Regions from separate parts of the Shewanella sp. MSW genome, predicted to be linked through region 2. Evidence: riboswitches for the same ligand, from Rfam matches in the RefSeq annotation. Region 2 holds a riboswitch; the other holds the start of a gene.
The links. Region 2 has a riboswitch for cobalamin ahead of AYI96_RS02505 (ABC transporter ATP-binding protein). Riboswitches for the same ligand answer to the same signal wherever they lie in the genome.
Positions count from the first base shown of each region.

Region 1: it holds a riboswitch for cobalamin, as region 2 does, so the genes downstream of both, AYI96_RS11075 (TonB-dependent receptor) here and AYI96_RS02505 (ABC transporter ATP-binding protein) in region 2, are expected to answer to the same signal.

Region 1 covers NZ_LVDR01000008.1:215,887-225,527, forward strand. Annotated here, with positions in the region: gene AYI96_RS11070 (GDSL-type esterase/lipase family protein) at 1-363, opposite strand, end outside; gene AYI96_RS11075 (TonB-dependent receptor) at 472-2,421, opposite strand; cobalamin riboswitch at 2,513-2,706, opposite strand; gene AYI96_RS11080 (DUF805 domain-containing protein) at 2,855-3,202, opposite strand; gene AYI96_RS11085 (DUF3592 domain-containing protein) at 3,455-4,711, opposite strand; gene rihA (pyrimidine-specific ribonucleoside hydrolase RihA) at 4,859-5,797, shown strand; gene rbsK (ribokinase) at 5,801-6,706, shown strand; gene AYI96_RS11100 (DUF2059 domain-containing protein) at 6,774-7,295, opposite strand; gene azu (azurin) at 7,504-7,971, shown strand; gene AYI96_RS11110 (S46 family peptidase) at 8,211-9,641, opposite strand, start outside.
Region 2 covers NZ_LVDR01000002.1:196,601-206,241, forward strand. Annotated here, with positions in the region: gene AYI96_RS02490 (outer membrane beta-barrel protein) at 1-316, opposite strand, end outside; gene metH (methionine synthase) at 995-4,714, opposite strand; gene AYI96_RS02500 (histidine phosphatase family protein) at 4,957-5,742, shown strand; cobalamin riboswitch at 5,811-5,948, shown strand; gene AYI96_RS02505 (ABC transporter ATP-binding protein) at 6,047-6,988, shown strand; gene AYI96_RS02510 (FecCD family ABC transporter permease) at 6,985-8,055, shown strand; gene cobT (nicotinate-nucleotide--dimethylbenzimidazole phosphoribosyltransferase) at 8,073-9,137, shown strand; gene AYI96_RS02520 (adenosylcobinamide-GDP ribazoletransferase) at 9,137-9,641, shown strand, end outside.

The sequences.
Region 1 (9,641 bases), on a different contig from region 2:
CTCAATGTTTTGCGTCAATTGCGCCTGGCTGCGACCGCGGAGAATATCGTTACCGCCTTCAAGCAAAATAAGCAGATCCGGCTTGGTTTCATCCAGCAGCGCCGGCAAACGCTCAAGCCCGGCAGCCGATTGCTCACCGGAAATCCCGGCGTTGATCACCTCACAACGGCACAACTCAGCCAGACGGCTGGGATAATCATGCCCGGCCTTGGCACCCACGCCTTGGGTCAGGCTGTCACCGAAGGCCAGCAGTTTGCCATTACTGCCGATATAAGCCAGCTTGGGTTCTGAGCACGCCAGCAAAAACAGCGACAACAGGGCTATAACCCCGCCTCTCAAACCATACCTAAAATCAGCTTTCATATTTCGACTCTTGCCTCCTTGTCGGTGCTCGAAAAGGCCCAGGTTCTAAACTACAACCGATAGAAATACGGGCAGAAAAAAGCCGGGAAACCCCGGCTTTCTATGCTATCAGAAGCGATAGCTGACGCTGAATCTCAGCGCCCGGCCGCTTCCTGAGTAATAACCATCGCCCCAGGTACTGAAATAACCTGAGCTGGCATATTGCTTGTCAAACAGGTTGTCGACCCTCAGGCTGGCAAGCCAGGCATCACGGCTGTAGTTGAGGGCGATATTTCCCAGCCAGTAGCTGTCCAGTTTATCGTGCTGATTGCCATTGTCACCTTCCATATATCTGTCACCCAAATACTGGCCCTCGACAAATAGCTGCCAGTGCTGACCAAAGTCCACACTGGTGTAGACACGCCCTGAATGCTCGGCCACCCAGGAGAGAGATTTGCCTTTGTTGGCGCCTTCAGTAAATTCGGCATCGATATAGTTGTACTCAAGTCCCAACTGCAGCATCTCATTGAGCTGCCAGTCCCAGTCGAGGCTGGCGCCATAACGACGGGAAGCATCGGCATTGACGTTGGCACCGGGGAAAGCGCCGCCGATAGGCATATCGGCACTGGGATCAAAGACAATTTCATCTTCCAGCGACAGCCGGTACAGGTTCAGACGCAGGCTCTGGTTGCTCAAGGTCCAATCCCAGCCGGCTTCAATGGAACGGCCGGTCTGCGGCTTGAGGCCGACGACCGTTGGCGGCGTATAAGCTTGCTCATCGACCTTGGCGAAACGGAAGCTCTCATCACCGCGAAGATAAAATCTGTGGCCTTCCAGCGGCCGATAGTTGAGCCCCAACTCGAGCGCGTGAGCGTCTTCATCCAGATCTATGCCATTGGGATAAACTTTACCATCCTTGAGTTCATCCTTGACCTTGGCATAGCGCCCACCCACCACATAGCTCAGGCTGCTGGTCAGTGGCACATTGGCCTGTAGATAGGTGCTGGTCATGGTTTGGGTATTGCTGCGCTGCATATAACTGAGATCGAACTCGGTTTCACCCCGTTGAATATCTGCGCCTATGACTATGCTCAGCTCACCATTGCGGGTCTGATAACGCCCAAGCGCCTTGGGGTTGAATTCCAACAACGAGCGCTCATTCCGACCCGGGCTGCCATAGCTGACGCTGGACACTAGAGTGTCACTGTAGTTAAGGTCCGCAACCAAAGCCCAGTTGGCGTGCACCTGGCGCTGAATATGAGCACGCCAGGCGGAAGTCATCTCATGGTTGTAATCCCCCGGCGTCGATGTCGCCTGGCGAGGATCGACCTCAAACTGTGCCTTGGTCAACGCACCAGGGGTCTGACGCTTATTATCGTAGTAACTGCCTTCGACAAAGAAGTTGGTCAACTCTGAATCATATTGCAGACGCCCCAGCACAGAACCGGTTTCGTTGGCATTGTTTTTACGGTAGTTGTCACTCTCGTTATAAGCAGCAGCCAAATAGTAACGCCAGTTGTCATTGATGGCACCGGACAGATCGCCACGGCCTTCGTAGGTATCGAAGCTGCCACCTGAGAGGGTCAGGTTGCCACCGCTGGCATTGGGTGCCTTGGTGATAATATTGATCACCCCACCGACGGCCTGATCGCCATAAAGCACCCCGGCACTGCCGGATAGGATCTCCACCCTTTCAATCTGATTGACTGCAATGGCACTCAGACTGGGAGCGGCAATATCGATATTGTTGAGTCGGCGACCATCAATCAGTATCAGGGTGTTATTCACCGCCTGACTGGCCGAAAAACCGCGCATCGCCAGCACAGGCCCTGAGTTATTGTCGGATATTTGAATGCCACTGCGGCCACGCAGCAACTCGCTCAGATTACTGGCACCACTTTGCTGAATATCGGCGGCATCTATGACCACCACATTGGCAGCAATATTGAGCGGCGTGTCATCCTGACGGCCAATGACCACCAGCTGTTCATCCACAGCCTTGGGTGTCACGCTCGCCATGACGGGAACAGAGGTAAATGCACCGCAAAGCAGCGCGAGATGATTTAGTTTGAAACCCATTTTCCTTTGACTCCTGAAAGGGAAACGGGGCAAGAGTGCCACGGCAGGGAGAGCCCCTTGGCTGCCGCATTTCGAGATCTGCCCACCGAAATCATCGAAATACCTCCAGGGCCGGTCTCCGGACTTTGGCTATGCGGTTGACCGCGCAAGAACCGGCTTTTATGACGCCGCTTGGGCGCGCCTGTCTCTCACCATTTACCGTTGCGGGGGCAGTGCCGGATTCTCACCGGCTTCCCGATTATCCCCGGTCTTTAATTCCGGGGCACCACGAGAGGTTGACTGAAATACTGTGCTGTCATTCCCGGCCTGGCCGAGAGCGGGCATTATAGACGTCTATATGGATAAATGTCTAATTTTGACGACGACGGACCGCCGCAGATTTACCCTGAAAAACAAAAAGGGAGCCGAGGCTCCCTTTTTATGCTCTTAGCTATTAACCCAGCTCTTTGGGGTTACTGCCAAAACGGTTGTCACCCACTTCGCTGTCCTGGCAGTAGAAGACCAGCAGTACAATCCAACCTATAACAGGGATTAGCCCCAACAGCTGCCACCAACCACTGCGGTCAGTGTCATGCAGTCGACGCGCCGCAATCGCAATAGAGGGTAATAGCAGACCCAAAGAATAAATCAGCCCCAGCACTGTGGTACCCAGAGCATAGTCGATAGCACTGACAACCATACTGAAAATGATATAGAACAGAACAAACATCCAGTATTCTGTCCGTCGGGCTCGACCGGTAAAGTCGGCGTATTTTTTGATGGCTCCGATGAAATGTTCCATGTTTTCTCCCAATAACAGATCCAAGATCCGAAAACGCCGCACCAATTATTGAATGGCTTAAGGCAACCAAAGTTTCACCAGAGTTTCTGACTCCCTGAAACAGCAAACAATTTTAACATACCTGAATGAACTGCAAAGTGACAGAAAAGAGATTTACATTCCGTTCGCCACAGAATCAGAGATATCTCACCCCGTCAGTCGTCATTGGTTTACAGATATCGCCAATAGATAGCACATCGACGCTTTTTCATCTTACCTGGTCAGCTTAAAACCGCGGCTAGCGGCCAGAGCCTGGATATCGGCTTCCATTTGATCCAGCTGTGCCTGGCGCTTTCGACCTATTGCCCCCGAGTTAGACTTGGATGCCAGACTGGTGAGAATATTGCGCCAGTATGACACTTGTTTTTTACGCTGTTTACGGCTCAAAGGATTGAGTGGCAGCTGCGCTGCGAGCGCCTTGAGCAAGGCTGCAGTAGCGCCTCGCCAAACCTCTGGCAGCGATTCCAGGTTATTCAAAAGCCAGCCAAGACATACCAAGCGACTCACCTCGGTGTGGATAAATCCGTTGTCACCCAAAGGCATTTGCCGCCCCAATAACAAGGCATTGAATTGCCCCTGAATTTCAGTGCTCCAAGGTTTGCGTTGCAGCTCGGTCAGATGCTGGGAGAAGACCATCTTCGCCAGTTCATGCTCAGTAAACAGGCTGCGAATGCCATCGAGCAGTGCCAGAGTAAACTCAGGGTAACGACGACCGAGAGTCCATTGCAATGAAAGTTCGAGGCCAGAGGCGCCCTCGCCTTTACTTGACGACTCCCACTTGAGGCACACAGGGACAAACCAGGCAAGAAAACGCGTCTGCCATTCAGGTCTGGCGGCAATGTAGCCAAGAGCCTGCCGCCCCAAAAAGCTACTGGCCGGGCTGGCCCGGTTGACTTCAAGAAATGCCAGTAACTCGTCGGGGGTATCGGCCTCCAGCAACGGCTCAAGCCGAGGAGAGAGTCGCTCTCTGGCCAGGAAAAAGCGTAAACATTGACCCGCTTTGGTCAGAGTCCAACCGCCTAGCGCCAACATAGGCAACGCCAATAGAATACCCAACAGTTCGTGCCAGGTATTTTGTTGCTCTCGATAGTACTGGATATCGGTGCGCGCTATGCCAGGTTCCTCAGGCAAATACCAAAGGGTCACAGCCTCACCGACGCTTTTTGAGTCGCAAAGCAGGTCTGGGGGATTCCAGATATAATGCTCACCGCCGTTAGGCAACTGGTAATGCACCAGGCAATCCCACTCATAACGGCCGACACCCCAGCGCCCCGGGGGCACATATTGTTGAGCACGCCGGGCGATATAACCTTGGGTCTCGACACCTCGCTCGAGCAGGATATTCACTTCCTGCCAGGATTCAACACTATCCTTGACAAAAAAGAGCCCAAGAGCCGAGAACAGTCCACCGGCAAGCGCAAAAGAGCCGATAAAAGCCAGGTCTTTCCAGATTGCCCGTATCTTTCCCACCGAGCCCCCTTTGATTCAATCCTTTAAGGCCGCGGATTGTAGCAGATTTCAACAATCAGTTGAGGAACACTTCACAGTTTGCCATTGGGGTCTGCGCACGCCACTGAGTCATGCTATGCTCGGGCAAATTGCGAAAGGAGTAACAGCATGAAACGCCCTATCATTCTCGACTGCGATCCCGGCCATGATGATGCCATTGCCTTGATCCTGGCCCTGGCCAACCCTGAACTGGAACTATTGGCCGTGACTACCAGCGCCGGTAACCAAACCCAGGAAAAAACACTCAACAATGCCATGCGAGTGCTTACTCTACTGGGCAGAACCGATATACCTGTAGCCAGCGGTGCCCCCAAGCCTTTGGCAAGAGAGCTGATCATTGCCGACAATGTTCACGGTGAATCCGGGCTCGATGGTCCTGAACTACCGGATCCCGCCTTTGAACCTCAGCCGGTAATGGCCTGGGAACTGATGGCCGAAAAAATCCGCCAAAGCAGCCAGCCGGTGACTCTGGTGCCCACCGGGCCATTAACCAATATCGCGATTTTCCTGAGTGCCTATCCCGAACTCAAATCCCGTATCGAACAGATAGTGCTGATGGGCGGCGCCGCCGGTGTCGGCAACTGGACTCCTGCCGCCGAATTCAACATTTTTGTTGACCCGGAAGCGGCCGACATGGTGTTCAAGTCAGATATCCCCATCGTCATGGCCGGGCTGGATGTGACCCATGAGGCGCAGATCATGGAACAGGATGTGGCCCGTTTCCGCGCTATTCCCAACAAGGTTGCCAAGTGTGTTGCCGATCTGCTGGAATTCTTTGTTATCTACCACAAGGATCCCAAGTGGGGCTTTGATGGCGCACCACTGCATGACCCCTGCACCATAGCCTGGCTGCTCAAGCCTGAGCTGTTCATCGGCCTGGACTGCCATGTGGCCATCGAAACCCAGAGCGAACTGACTGTAGGGATGACTGTTGTCGATCGTTACCACCTGACCGGTAAACCCGCCAACGCCAAGGTGCTGATGCATCTGGATCGTGAAGGCTTTGTGGATCTGCTGGTTGATAGCCTCTACGCCTATCAGGATTAAAATATGAGCAGACTAGTGATAATCGGCAGTGCCAACGCCGATCATGTGATGGAATTCAGTCACCTGCCCGAGCCTGGGCAAACACTGATGAGCCGCAGCTACCGGTTGGAACATGGCGGCAAAGGGGCCAACCAAGCGGTCGCCACCGCCAGACTGGCACAGCCTGGTACCCGAGTGGACTTTATCTGCCATCTTGGGGACGACGCCATTGCCGATACCATGATTAAGAGTTGGTTGGACGATGGCATTCACCCACAGGGGTTGAAGAAGATGCCGGCAATGGCGACCGGCAGTGCGATGATTTTCATCGGTGATAACGGTGAAAACTGTATCGGAGTGGCCGCGGGTGCCAACGCCAGCCTGGAACCTGCCGATGTCCACTGTCATCAAGACCTGTTCGAAGGCGCCAGCCATCTGTTGGCACAGCTGGAAACGCCTCTGGAATCAGTCAAAACTGCACTGCAACTGGCTAAGCAACAGGGCACAGTGACCATACTCAACCCGGCTCCCGCAAGCCCCTTGGCAGACGATATGCTGGCCTTGGTGGATATCATCACTCCCAACGAGACCGAGGCCGAAGCGCTTACCGGTATCGAGGTCGAAGATGAGGCCGGCGCTGCCAGAGCGGCAGCCGCTCTGCAAGCCAAAGGGGTTGGTACAGTGGTAATCACCCTCGGCAGCCGCGGTGCCTACGTGCGCCATCCCGAGTTTGAGGGCCTGGTGCCTAGCTATCCGGTCAAGGTGATTGATACTGTAGCCGCAGGAGACACCTTCAACGGTGCCCTGATGGTGGCCTTAAGTGAAGGGCTGGTCATGGAGCAAGCTGTGGATTTTGCCAACAAGGCAGCCTCCATAGCCGTGACCCGTCATGGCGCCCAGCGCGGTATTCCCTACCGCCGCGAGCTGTAATCAAGCCACTAACAACACAAAAACGGGAGTCATAGACTCCCGTTTTTTATGCTGGCTGCCAGTCAAATTATTCGCCTGGATTGGCTTCTCTATGAGCCTTGAGCTTATTGGTAAACTCTTGCTGCAGTTGCTCCATTTTGGGCAGCAGTCCCTGGCTCAGCGATTGAGTCATCATCATCGACTCCTGCATCACGGCCGGCATCTTGGCAACCATGGAGCGCCCTGTGTCACTGGCATAAAACGCCAGCATATCGGCAATTTCCTTGTCACTGTAGTGCTTTACATAAATATCTGTCAGTGGCTGCTTCAGACGGTCCCAGCCCAGCTCCTGCTTGAAGATCTGCGTACTCTTGCGGGCAAACTCTTCAAATAAAGGCTTTTCACTCTCCTTGATATTGAACTCTTGTTGCATGCTCAAAATCATCTGTTCCATCTGGGTATAAGCCGTGTCCATCATGGAGTCCATCTGCATTTCCAGCAGCAGTTGCTCCACCTGGGCCCGGCGAGCGCTGTCATCGGCCAACGCCAAAGGGCTGGTGAGCAATACACCACCCAGAACAAGAGATGACCAAAAACCAGGACCTTTCATGAGTGCCTCCGTGGCAAATATTGATTCGACTGTCAGTCTATCACAACCCAAACAGCTGTCAGCTGCTCCGGCCGCGGCTGATAGTTAAAATTCTGAGATTAATTCTCATTTAAGCTAGATACCGTTATGATTAACCCAGGCGGGAGCCTGCGGGGCTCTCGTACTGTCGAGAGAAATATCGACCCTAAAACCAGAAAAGGAATTGAAAATGAATAAGTTAACCAAGAGACTCGCGGGTATTGCCCTATTGGGAGCCGGCGCCGTTATCAGCAGTACTGCCAGCGCCAACGAATGCAGCCTGACCATCACAGCCAACGATGCGATGCAATTTGATACCAAAGAACTCAGCGTTCCCGCCAGTTGCAAGACGGTAGAACTGACATTGACTCATTCCGGCACCCTACCTGTGATAGCCATGGGCCACAACTGGGTTCTGAGCAAGAGCGCCGATATGCAGGGCATTGCCACTGATGGTATGGCAGCAGGCGCCGATGCCGCCTATGTTAAAGCCGGTGATGAACGGGTCATTGCCCACACACCTCTGGTTGGTGGCGGCGAATCAGTCAGCATCAGCTTCAGCACCGAAGGCATGACACCGGAAGAAAGCTATAACTTCTTCTGCTCCTTCCCTGGCCACTGGGCCGTGATGCAAGGCAGCTTCAGTATCAAAGGCTAAGCCTGCGCGCTTTGGGCCCTGCAAGGGGCCCAAAGAAACATTTCCCTACCGTAAGACAGCAGACTTCCTAATCATCATTGGTCAAGGCCCGCGGGGTACCGCAATCTTTGCCCGATAAGGTTGAGCGCCCGGCCGCCGAGGTATGCCAGCTGTTGAATCAGGCCCTGCAACTCTCCCCCCCCCAGCGCTAGTTAAAAAAATCCCCGCAACTTGGCGGGGATTCAGATTAATGGCGAAGCTTACTTAACGATTTCCATCTCTTGCAGTAAGTTATCTGCATTATCCAGATACTTCATCACCCACAGCATGTAACGGCTGTCCACCTGAATGGAGCGGTTGATGTTATCGTCGTAGTTCCAGTCACCTATGATGCTCTCATAAACACCGTCAAACAGCAGTCCCACCAGCTCAGCGCGGCCGTTGAGGGTTGGCGAGCCTGAGTTACCGCCTGTGGTATCCAGAGTTGAGAGGAAGTTGACCGGTACCGAGTCAATATCTTTGAAGTAGAAGTCACCGTATTGCTTGGCCTTGATAAGCTCCAGTTCTTTCTTGGGAGCATCGAAAGGCTCAACCCCGGTGTCTTTCTGCACTATGCCTTCCAGACGAGTGAAAGGTACGGCGTAGAGACCGTCTTTGGGTGAGTAGCCCTTCACATGCCCCACCGTCACCCGCAGGCTGGAGTTGGCATCAGCATACACAGGTTTACCCTGCTCACGGTTGTAGGCAATGATGGCTTCCATGTACTGAGGACGCACCTTCATCAGCTCACCGGCCAACTCTTTCTTTTTCTGCTCCAGCTGCATACCTGTGTCATAGAAGGCCACGGCAAACTGGATCATAGGATCTTTCGAGGCCTTGAAATCGGCAACCGACTTGTCCATCCAGGCCAGACGCACATCTTTGTTATCCAGCTTGGTATTCTTGTACATCTTGTCCAGAGTCTTCTTCAGCTTGGCCTCATCGAGCTTGTTGCCTATGCCGAAGTACTTGTCCAGCGCCGGCAGTCGCTCAGACTTGGGCAGCGCCGCATAACGCTTGAGCATCTCAAACACCAGCGCCTTGTCGACACTGGCGGCATAACGGCGATCGATACGCTCCATACCGGCCTTGAAGCGGATCATGTCACGCTCCTGGAAACCCGGCTCGCGTTCCATGTCCGGCAGCGCCTTTTCATTGGCCAGACGATAGAGTTCGCGGGCCGTTGGCAACATGGTGGTATACCCCAGATAGCCCAGGATAATATCACGCTGCTGATCCGCCTGGCTTTGAGCGACCAGCTTGTCCAGCTGTGCCAACACCTCGCCATACTGGGCCTTGCGGCTGCTGTCGGCATCGATCCAGCTCTTGAGCTTGGCTTCCAGGGCTCGCTTGTCTTCCAGCATGGTCGACTTGCCGTAGAACTCGATCATCGAGGTGAAGTTCTTGGCATAGTTGGCCAGACCGGCGATCAGGCTCTCGTACTTGATGCGCTCGTCACTGCCTTCCGGGGCCGTCTCTTTAATGATCTCGATAAAGCGCTCACGCAGCTCCTTGCCTTGTGGATAGGACCACTCAAACTGGTTTTCCACTTCATTGCCGGTGCGGTATCTGTTGGTGCGACCCGGATAACCGGCCACCATCACAAAGTCCCCTTCCTTGACCCCTTTGGCCGACACCTTGAGGAAGCTCTT
Region 2 (9,641 bases):
CATCTTTATGCACCGGCAATAGGTAATCATAGGATACCAGCCAGCTGTATTGTTCCTGTTTGTAGTTGTTGGCGGCAACGCTGAACTTATCTTCCATGTAACCAAAAGTACCGGTAATACGGTGTTGCTGTTCAATCAGCATACCTATACGTGCCTGATAGCTCATATCTTCGGTGTCTTTATTGACTACACCCTCAATTTCATCAGCCTGGTAGCCCAGACCTGCCCCGGCGAAGTACTCTATCTCGACTGCTTGTGCACTGCTACATACCAATGCTGCTCCTGCAGCCATCATCATTATTTTGTTCAGTTTCATCATAGACTCCTAAGACTGCTAAGTCGTTTTATTAAAATGTTTATCGGGTTGATGAGTCATACTTTAAGGTAAGTTAAGCGCTTACAGAAGCCCGCAACTATGTGTCTCTTTGTCTCAAAAAATAGAACAATAAGAGCCTTGTCACAGAGATAGCTTCAGATCTTGTGTGATAACTATGAGGGGAGGGGATGATGCTGGGATTGCCGCCGCTAAAGTCTCTATCTACTTGATTTTATTGTGTATTTTGGATTGTCCAAGTTGGAGTTGTTAGGCAGGTTGTGCACAAGTCCCATGCGTGCGTAGCGTCGGTTTACCGGCTTGGATGTAAGGTGTTTTAAGCCGTCGAAGCTCCAAGCTCATTCATATAATTTTATTATTTAACAGTTGGTTAGGTTTTTATTGGCGATTTGGTGAGTGCATGTTTTTACCCTTCCTGAACCTGAGCTGACTCATTGCCAATAATCCTTCGGGATATCCAACACCGCTGATATAGATGCTGATGTTTTCGCGGCCTTTACACCAGCCCTCGGGGCGAAAGCCCAGAGGGCTGTGATTGGAGACAATAACGGATTTTGGGAAGCGCTTGTTTTAAAGAGGAACAATGGTCAGCAATCAGGGGCTCTGATGAGAAAAGGCGAAAGCCCCTGAACAGCTCAGTTGTTCGCTTAAGAGCCTCTTTTACTCAGGATCATAATCCAACACCGGGGCCAGCCATTTTTCGGCTTCGGCCACTGTCATCCCTTTGCGGCGGGCGTAGTCTTCCACCTGATCTCGGCCTATGTTGCTTACCCCAAAATAGCGTGATTGTGGGTGCGCAAAGTACCAGCCGCTGACCGCCGCCGTAGGGTACATGGCAAAGCTTTCGGTGATCTTGAGGTCGATACACTCATCTGGCTTAAGAAGCTGCCAAAGCAGGCCTTTTTCCGTGTGGTCCGGGCAGGCAGGGTAGCCGGGAGCCGGGCGTATGCCCTTGTACTTTTCACGAATAAGCGCCTCGTTATCCAGGTTTTCTTCGCTGGCATAACCCCAGAACTCCTTCCGCACCCGCTCGTGCATCCGCTCGGCGAAGGCTTCGGCCAGGCGGTCGGCCAGACACTTGAGCATGATGGCGCTGTAGTCATCGTGGGCCGCCTCAAAACGGGCAATATGGGCGTCGATGCCATGGCCGGCGGTGACCGCAAATCCACCCATATAGTCGGCCACGCCGCTCTCTTTGGGAGCAACAAAGTCAGAGAGACAGAAGTTGTGGTTGCCCACCCGCTCCAGCTGCATCCGTAGATGATGGGTGGTCAGCAACACTTGGCTGCGAGAGTCATCTGTGTAGATCTCGATATCATCGAAGTTGACGCTGTTGGCGGGAAAGAGGCCGATAACCCCCTTGGCGGTGAGCCACTTCTCTTGGATGATTTGCTCCAGCATCGCCTTGCCGTCGGCATAGACTTTACGGGCCTCAGTACCAACGACTTCATCATCCAGGATCTGCGGGAAATGACCGTGCAATTCCCAGGCGCGGAAAAACGGCGTCCAGTCGATGCGCTCGAGCAAGTCCTCCAGCGGATAGTCGTCAAACACCTGGATCCCCGGGGTGTTGGGCTTCATTGCTTGGTAGTTGGCCCAGTCGTGGCTGCAGCGGTTATCCCGTGCTACCTGCAAGGGCACTATCTGCTTGCGCTTGGTCTGCGACAGGCGCTTTTGGCGCATCATTTCATATTCGCGATAGGTTTCGTCTATGGTGGCCTGGCGGGTTTCATTGTTGATGAGCTTGCTGACCATGGGCACGGCGCGCGAGGCATCGGCGATATAGATGGCGCCGTGGGGGTAATGAGGCGCTATCTTCACAGCGGTATGGATCTTGGAGCAGGTGGCACCACCGATAATCGCCGGCAGGGTCAGACCTTCGCGCTCGAAGGTTTTAACGTTGTGCACCATCTCATCCAGGCTCGGGGTAATGAGCCCGGACATGCCTATGATGTCGACCTTCTCGGCCTTGGCGACTTCGATGATTTTCTCCACCGGCACCATGACACCGAGATCTATCACTTCATAGCCGTTACAGGCCAGCACCACCCCGACTATGTTCTTGCCTATGTCGTGAACATCGCCCTTGACCGTGACCATCAGCACCTTGCCGTTGCTCTGGCCTTCGACTTTTTCGGCTTCGATATAGGGGTTGAGATAGGCGACCGCTTTTTTCATCACCCGGGCGGACTTGACCACTTGCGGCAGAAACATCTTACCGGCGCCAAAGAGATCGCCCACCACGTTCATGCCGTCCATCAGCGGGCCTTCAATCACATCCAGCGGCCGCTTGGCCTGCAGGCGCGCTTCTTCGGTGTCGGCATCTATGTATTCGGTGATCCCTTTCACCAGCGCGTGTTCCAGGCGCTTGTTGACCGGCAACTTGCGCCATTCGAGATCTTCTTTCTTGCCTGCGCCGCCCGGGCCACCGCGATACTTCTCGGCGACTTCGAGCAGCTGCTCTGTGTTACTGGAGTCGGTAACCGGGCAGGGCAGGTTGAGCACCACGGCCTCTACCTTCTGCTTCAGCTCAGGGTCGATATCATCATAGATGGCCAACTGACCGGCGTTGACTATGCCCATATCCATCCCCGCCTTGATGGCGTGATAGAGGAACACGGCATGAATGGCTTCTCGCACCGGGTTGTTGCCGCGAAAGGAGAAAGAAACGTTGGACACCCCGCCGGAAATCATCGCATGGGGCAGGTTGGCCTTGATATCTGCAATGGCGCCGATAAAGTCCACCGCATAGTTATCGTGCTCCTCTATGCCGGTGGCGATGGCGAAGATATTGGGGTCGAAGATAATATCTTCCGGCGGGAAGCCCACCTTATCCACCAGCACCCGGTAGGCGCGGGTACAGATCTCGGTTTTGCGCTCCCGAGTGTCGGCCTGGCCCTGTTCGTCGAAGGCCATGATGATGGCGGCGGCGCCGTAGCGCTTCACCAGTTTGGCCTGTTCAATAAACTTGGCCTCGCCCTCTTTGAGGGAGATGGAGTTGACTATTCCCTTGCCCTGAATGCACTTGAGCCCGGCCTCAATCACCTCCCACTTGGAGGAGTCGATCATCACAGGTACCTTGCTGATATCCGGCTCTGAGGCGATAAGGTTGAGGAATTTCTGCATCATCTCGACCCCGTCGAGCATGCCCTCATCCATGTTGATATCTATGATCTGGGCGCCGTTTTCTACCTGGTCACGGGCCACCTCCAGCGCGGTTTCGTACTGGCCTTCTTTGATTAACTTGAGAAACCGGGCCGAGCCGGTGACATTGGTGCGCTCGCCCACATTCACAAACAGGCTGCTTGCATCTATGGTCAGGGGTTCCAGTCCGGAGAGGCGACATGCCACCGGCAGCTCAGGCAGCGGCCTTGGTGCATGAGGGCTAACGGCTTCAGAAATCGCCTTGATATGCGCAGGCGTGGTGCCGCAGCAGCCGCCGACAATATTGAGCAGACCCTCTTCGGCCCAGGGGCCTATCACGCTTGCCATCTCTGCCGGAGTCTCGTCATAGCCGCCGAATTCATTGGGCAGACCGGCATTGGGGTGCGCCGAGACAAAGCACTCGCTGATACGGGAAAGCTCCTCGACATAGGGCCGCAGTTCTTTCGGGCCCAGGGCGCAGTTTAGGCCTATGCTCAGCGGCTTGATATGTCTGAGAGAATGGTAAAAGGCCTCTGTGGTTTGCCCTGTCAGGGTGCGGCCCGAGGCATCGGTAATGGTGCCGGAAATCATCACCGGCAACCTTTGGTCCAGTTTCTCGAACACATTTTCGATGGCAAACAGCGCCGCCTTGGCATTGAGAGTATCGAAGATGGTTTCCACCAGGATGATGTCGGCGCCACCGGCGATCAGCGCCTCGGTGGATTCGCTGTAGGCCAACACAAGATCGTCGAAATGTATGTTGCGAAAGCCGGGATCATTCACATCCGGACTGATGGAGCAGGTGCGGTTGGTGGGGCCGAGCACCCCGGCCACATAGCGGGGAATACCGCTGGCGGCGGCCACTTCATCGGCCACTTCGCGGGCGATTTTGGCGCCTTGGTAATTGATCTCCGCCGCCAGGTTTTGCATCTCGTAGTCGGCCATGGCAATGGTGGTGGCGTTGAAGGTGTTGGTTTCTATGATGTCGGCACCGGCCAGCAGGTATTCCCTGTGAATGGTCTTGATGATCTCGCTCTGGGTCAGTACCAGCAGATCATTGTTGCCTTTGACATCGCAATGCCAATCTTTGAAGCGCTCGCCGCGGTAATCGGCTTCTTCCAGCTTGTAGTCCTGGATCATGGTGCCCATGGCGCCATCTAAAATCAGGATCCGCTCTTTGAGGGTCTGTTTGAGCTTGAGCTCTGTCTGGCTTGGGGAGTGCTGGGAAGTCGCCATAGGGTTACCTTTCATACCTGTCTTATTGCTGTTTTACATTCGCGGTGCTTGGCATCCGCGACATCATCTCTGCCGACCTGACGCCCGGGACACTATCTGGCATGATAGCCAAAGGCGTGTGTGGGCGCGGAAAGTTATTTTGGACATTTATACGTATAGACGTCCATAATATACGGATTCCGGCGGCCTGCGGCAAGGTTAAATTGGCCCGGTAACCACCGGGACTCTGACGGGAGAGGTGTGTGGCTGAACATAGGCAACTGAATATCTATCTGCTGCGGCACGGTGAATGTGAAGGCGGCGAGATTATCCGCGGCCGCAGTGATGTGGCCCTGAGCGATGAGGGCAAAGCGCAGATGTGGCGTAGCTGGCGGGCTATCAGTAGTGAGCTGGAGCAGTTGCCGAGTGCGCCCGAACGCCTGGCGCTGCTGAGTTCTCCGGCCCTGCGTTGCCAGGCCTTTGCCGCCGAGCTCAAGGCCGATATGCCCGACTATTTCCCGGCGCCGCTGCAGCAGCATGACTGGCTCTGGGAGCTAGACTTCGGTGACTGGGACGGCATGAAGGTGGCGAGTGTCTATCAGCAGCATAGCGAGGCGGCCGAAGCCTTCTGGCGTGACCCAGTGGCCAATACTCCGCCGGGCGGGGAATCGCTGCCAGCCTTTCGTAGCCGGGTGTTGGATGGCTGGCAGACTATGGTGCAGCGCTGGCTTGCGAGAGAGGTTAGTTGTTCCGAAAGCTCTGATTCAAGAGACTCTGGTTCAAAAGGCTCTGGTTCAAAAGGCTCTGGTTCTTCAGCAAGCGCCGATGCGGCACTGATCTTGACTCACAGCGGGGTTATCCGGCTGCTGCTGGCCGAGATTTTGCTGCCGGGGCAAATACCGCCTGCGGCAGTGTTCAACGCCTTGGAGCTACCTTATGCGGCCTGGGTCAGAATAACCCTCTATGCCAGCCGTGATGCCAGCGGTGATGCCAGCGGTGAAAGTGACCAGGAATGGCAGTGTTTCAGCAAGCTCCACTGGCCGCAATAGTGCTGCGCTATTGCGCCGGGCAATTGTGCCGGGCGATAAAACCGGGATAATAACCCCAAATGGCCGCCAAGTGCGGCAGCAGCCAGGGTGTTGGCGCCTTTGCAGGTGAACCAACCCAGGGAACCGGGAAAGCCCGGACTGTGCCCGCAACTGTGAGTCGCCTTTGGCGGCGAGTCAGGAGACCTGCCCAGGCTGATAAACCAAACCAGAAACCCGGGCGGGTAAACCGGGGGAGCGAATAGATGATTCTTCCACTGCAGCTTGAGCCTTCTGCCGGTCACAGGCTCAATGTCGGGGGGCGGTTATGAGCCTGGCACTCAAGGTGCAACAGCTTAGCTGGCTTCCCGGTGGTCACAGCGTATTGGCCGATGTGGGTTTTGAGCTGCCAAGTGGCAAGATGCTCGGGCTCATAGGCCCCAATGGTGCCGGTAAGTCGAGCCTGCTGCGCTGCCTCTATCGTTATATCCGCCCGGATAGCGGCCAGATCCAGCTGTTTGGTCAGGATATCCATAGCTTGTCTGCCAAAGCCTTCGCCAAAGAGGTGGCCGTGGTGCTGCAGGATACCCCGGCCCAGTTGGCACTGGATTTGACTCAATTAGTGGCCATGGGACTGACTCCCCACAAGGGGTTGTTTGATATGCCATCGGCGACCGACAAGGCCCAGGTGCAGGCGGCATTGGCGCAGGTCGGGTTGCAGCACAAGGCCGCAGAGCCTTTCGCGCAGCTTTCCGGCGGAGAGAAGCAAAGGGCCTTGATTGCCCGCGCCATAGTACAGCGCCCCAAGCTTTTGATCCTGGACGAGCCCACTAATCATCTGGATATCCGCTATCAGATCCAGATCCTCGAGCTGGTGCGCAGCCTGGGGGTCACGGTGATCGCCTCGATTCACGATCTCAATCTGGCCTCGGCCCTGTGTGACGAACTCTTACTGCTGGATAACGGCCGCCGTATTGCCCACGGCTCGCCCCAGAGCGTATTGACCGAAGACAGAATTGCCGGTGTCTTCGGTGTTTGCTGCCAGGTGGGGACGCATCCGCAGTTGGGAAGGCCGCTGATCCACTACTTTTACGGCTATCAGTCGCCAGAGCCTGGTCACGGCAAGGCTGTAAGCTCGGCGGCGCTCGCCAGTGGCGAGGTTCAAGGCGCTGCGATAGTCGAGCCAATGGCAGGGCCTGCCTCGGCCGAAACCTGTGTTGCTCACAAGGAAACTGACCGGCGCCCACGCTCGGTGGGAGGTGGCGCATGAATGCTTCCGTGGCCGCACCGGGGCGCTCGCTTATCGGCTGGTTTCTCAGGCCCTTGCCCAGACTTTACTGGTGCTGGCTGCTGTTGCTGCTCGGCACTGTGTTGACACCCTTGGCCGCCGCCGGTTTTGGCGCCGCCGATATCAGCCTCTTCGATGTGGCAAGAGTGATTGGCAAACACCTGCTGGGCGTGGGTGAGCCTTCTGCCATCAGCGAGCGTATCGTCTGGGATCTGCGCCTGCCGCGTATCTTGCTGGCCTTTATCGCCGGCAGCGGTCTGGCATTGTCGGGTTATGTATTGCAGGCGGTGACCCGCAACCCGTTGGCCGATCCTTACCTGTTCGGTATCAGCTCGGGCGCCAGCTTCGGCGCCGTGGTCTCGGTCGCCCTGGCGACCGGCCTTGGCCTGAGTTCGGCCATCTCCGGGATATCGCTGCCGCTGGGAGCCTTTATCGGTGCCAGTTTGGCTGTGCTCATGGTACTGCTGCTCGCGGGCAGGAATATCGGCAACCAGATAGAGAGAATGTTGCTCTCCGGGGTCGCCATCTCCTTTATGTTCAGCGCCCTCACCAGTTTGATCTTGTATTTTTCCACCCCGCAGGCCACCACCTCCTTGCTGTTTTGGAGTCTGGGGAGTTTTGCCCGTGCCAGTTGGGATGGGCTTGGACTGCCCACTCTGGTGGTGCTGGCGGCCTTGCTGGTGATCCTGGCCTTCAAGCGCCAGGTGCTGGCGATGCTTGCCGGTGATGAAACCGCCCACACTCTGGGGATCAGGGTGCAAAGGCTCAGGGTTTCCATGCTGCTGTTATGCTCGCTTATTACCGCCACTCTGGTGGCCCACTGCGGCGGGATAGGTTTTGTGGGGCTGATGGTGCCTCATATTGTCAGGTTGTTGCTGCCGGGGCAGCATCCCATGGTGCTGACGGCACTGGCGGGCGGCCTGTTTATGGTTTGGGTCGATGTGCTGGCTCGCAGCATACTGCCCACCCAAGAGCTGCCGGTGGGGGTGATCACCTCGGCCATCGGCAGTCTGTTTTTCCTGATGGTGCTGCGTAAACGCGGCCAATAACGATAAGAGAGGGAAGGATGTACCAGGTTGCAGCAATCAATCACGCGCTGGATGACGCGATTCAGGCCCGCATAGACAACAAGACCAAACCCCTGGGCGCTTTGGGTGAGCTGGAGGCTTTGGCGCTGCAGTTGGGGCGCATTCAGCTCGGTTCCGCCACTGATGAGTTAGTCATCCGCCGCCCCGTGATGCTGGTGTTTGCCGCCGACCATGGTATTGCCGCGGCCGGGGTGTCGATTGCTCCCAGCGAGGTGACCACCCAAATGGTGCTTAACTTTGTTGCCGGCGGCGCCGCCATCAATGTGTTTTGTCGCCAGACCGGCTTCGAGCTGGAGGTGATTGACTGCGGCATTCTCAGCCCCTTGGGGATCCCCGAGGTTACAGAGCAGCGTCTGGGCGCCGGTACCGGGCCTATCCACAAACGCGCCGCTATGACTCTGGGCGCTGTGCGTCAAGGGTTTGCCATGGCGCGCACCTTGGTAAAACGCCATATCGATGCCGGCAGCAACCTGCTGGCGCTGGGGGAGATGGGAATAGGCAACACCTCTTCTGCCGCCGCCGTGATGGCCGCTCTGACAGGCTTGCCTGTGAGTGAATGTGTCGGCCGCGGCACCGGCATAGATGCCGCGACGCTTAAGCGCAAATGCCTGCTGATAGAGCAGGCACTGCTGCTGCACCACTGCGAGCTGACCGAGCCACTCAGTATCCTCGCCTGCCTCGGAGGCTTTGAAATAGTGCAGATGACAGGGGCCATGTTGGCGGCGGCCGAATTTGGCGTGCCCGTGCTGGTGGACGGTTTTATCGCGTCGACAGCGGCGCTGGCGGCTGTGCGTTTGGCGCCGGGGGTGAGGGATTATCTTATTTTTGCCCATGAGTCTGAAGAGCGCGGCCACAAGTTGCTGCTCGAGGCCATGTCCGCCAAGCCCTTGCTCAGGCTTGGGCTCAGGTTGGGCGAAGGCTCGGGCGCGGCGCTGGCGCTGCCTTTGGTGCAGGCGGCGGCCAACTTCTACAACCAGATGGCCAGCTTTGGTGAAGCCGGGGTCGACAAGGTGGTAGAGCCTGCTACCCAAGAGGTGCTCTGATGGGATTCTGGCTCGGGCAGCTGCGGCTATTTTTGATCGCAATAGGTTTTTTCACCCGTATTCCTGTACCCAGCGCCCTGACGGTGGACAGCGACAGCCTCAACAAGGCCAGCCGCTACTTTGGCCTGGTGGGCGTGGTGGTGGGTTTGATCTCCGCCTTGGTGTTACTGCTGGCCGCCGGCATATTGCCAAGCTCCATCGCCATAGTGCTGGCGATGATTAGCAGTGTGCTGGTTACCGGCGGTTTTCATGAAGATGGCCTGGCCGACACCGCCGATGGTTTCGGCGGCGGTTGGCGGGTAGAAGACAAACTGAAAATCATGAAAGACAGCCGCCTTGGCAGCTATGGCGCCTTGGCATTGGTGTTGGTGTTGCTGCTCAAGTACCAGTTACTGCTGGAGTTGGCACTTTACGACATCAACCAGGCGGCGCTGGCCCTGGTATTGGCGCACTGTGTCAGCCGGGTGACGGCGGCCAGCATTATCTTCAGCGAAACCTATGTTC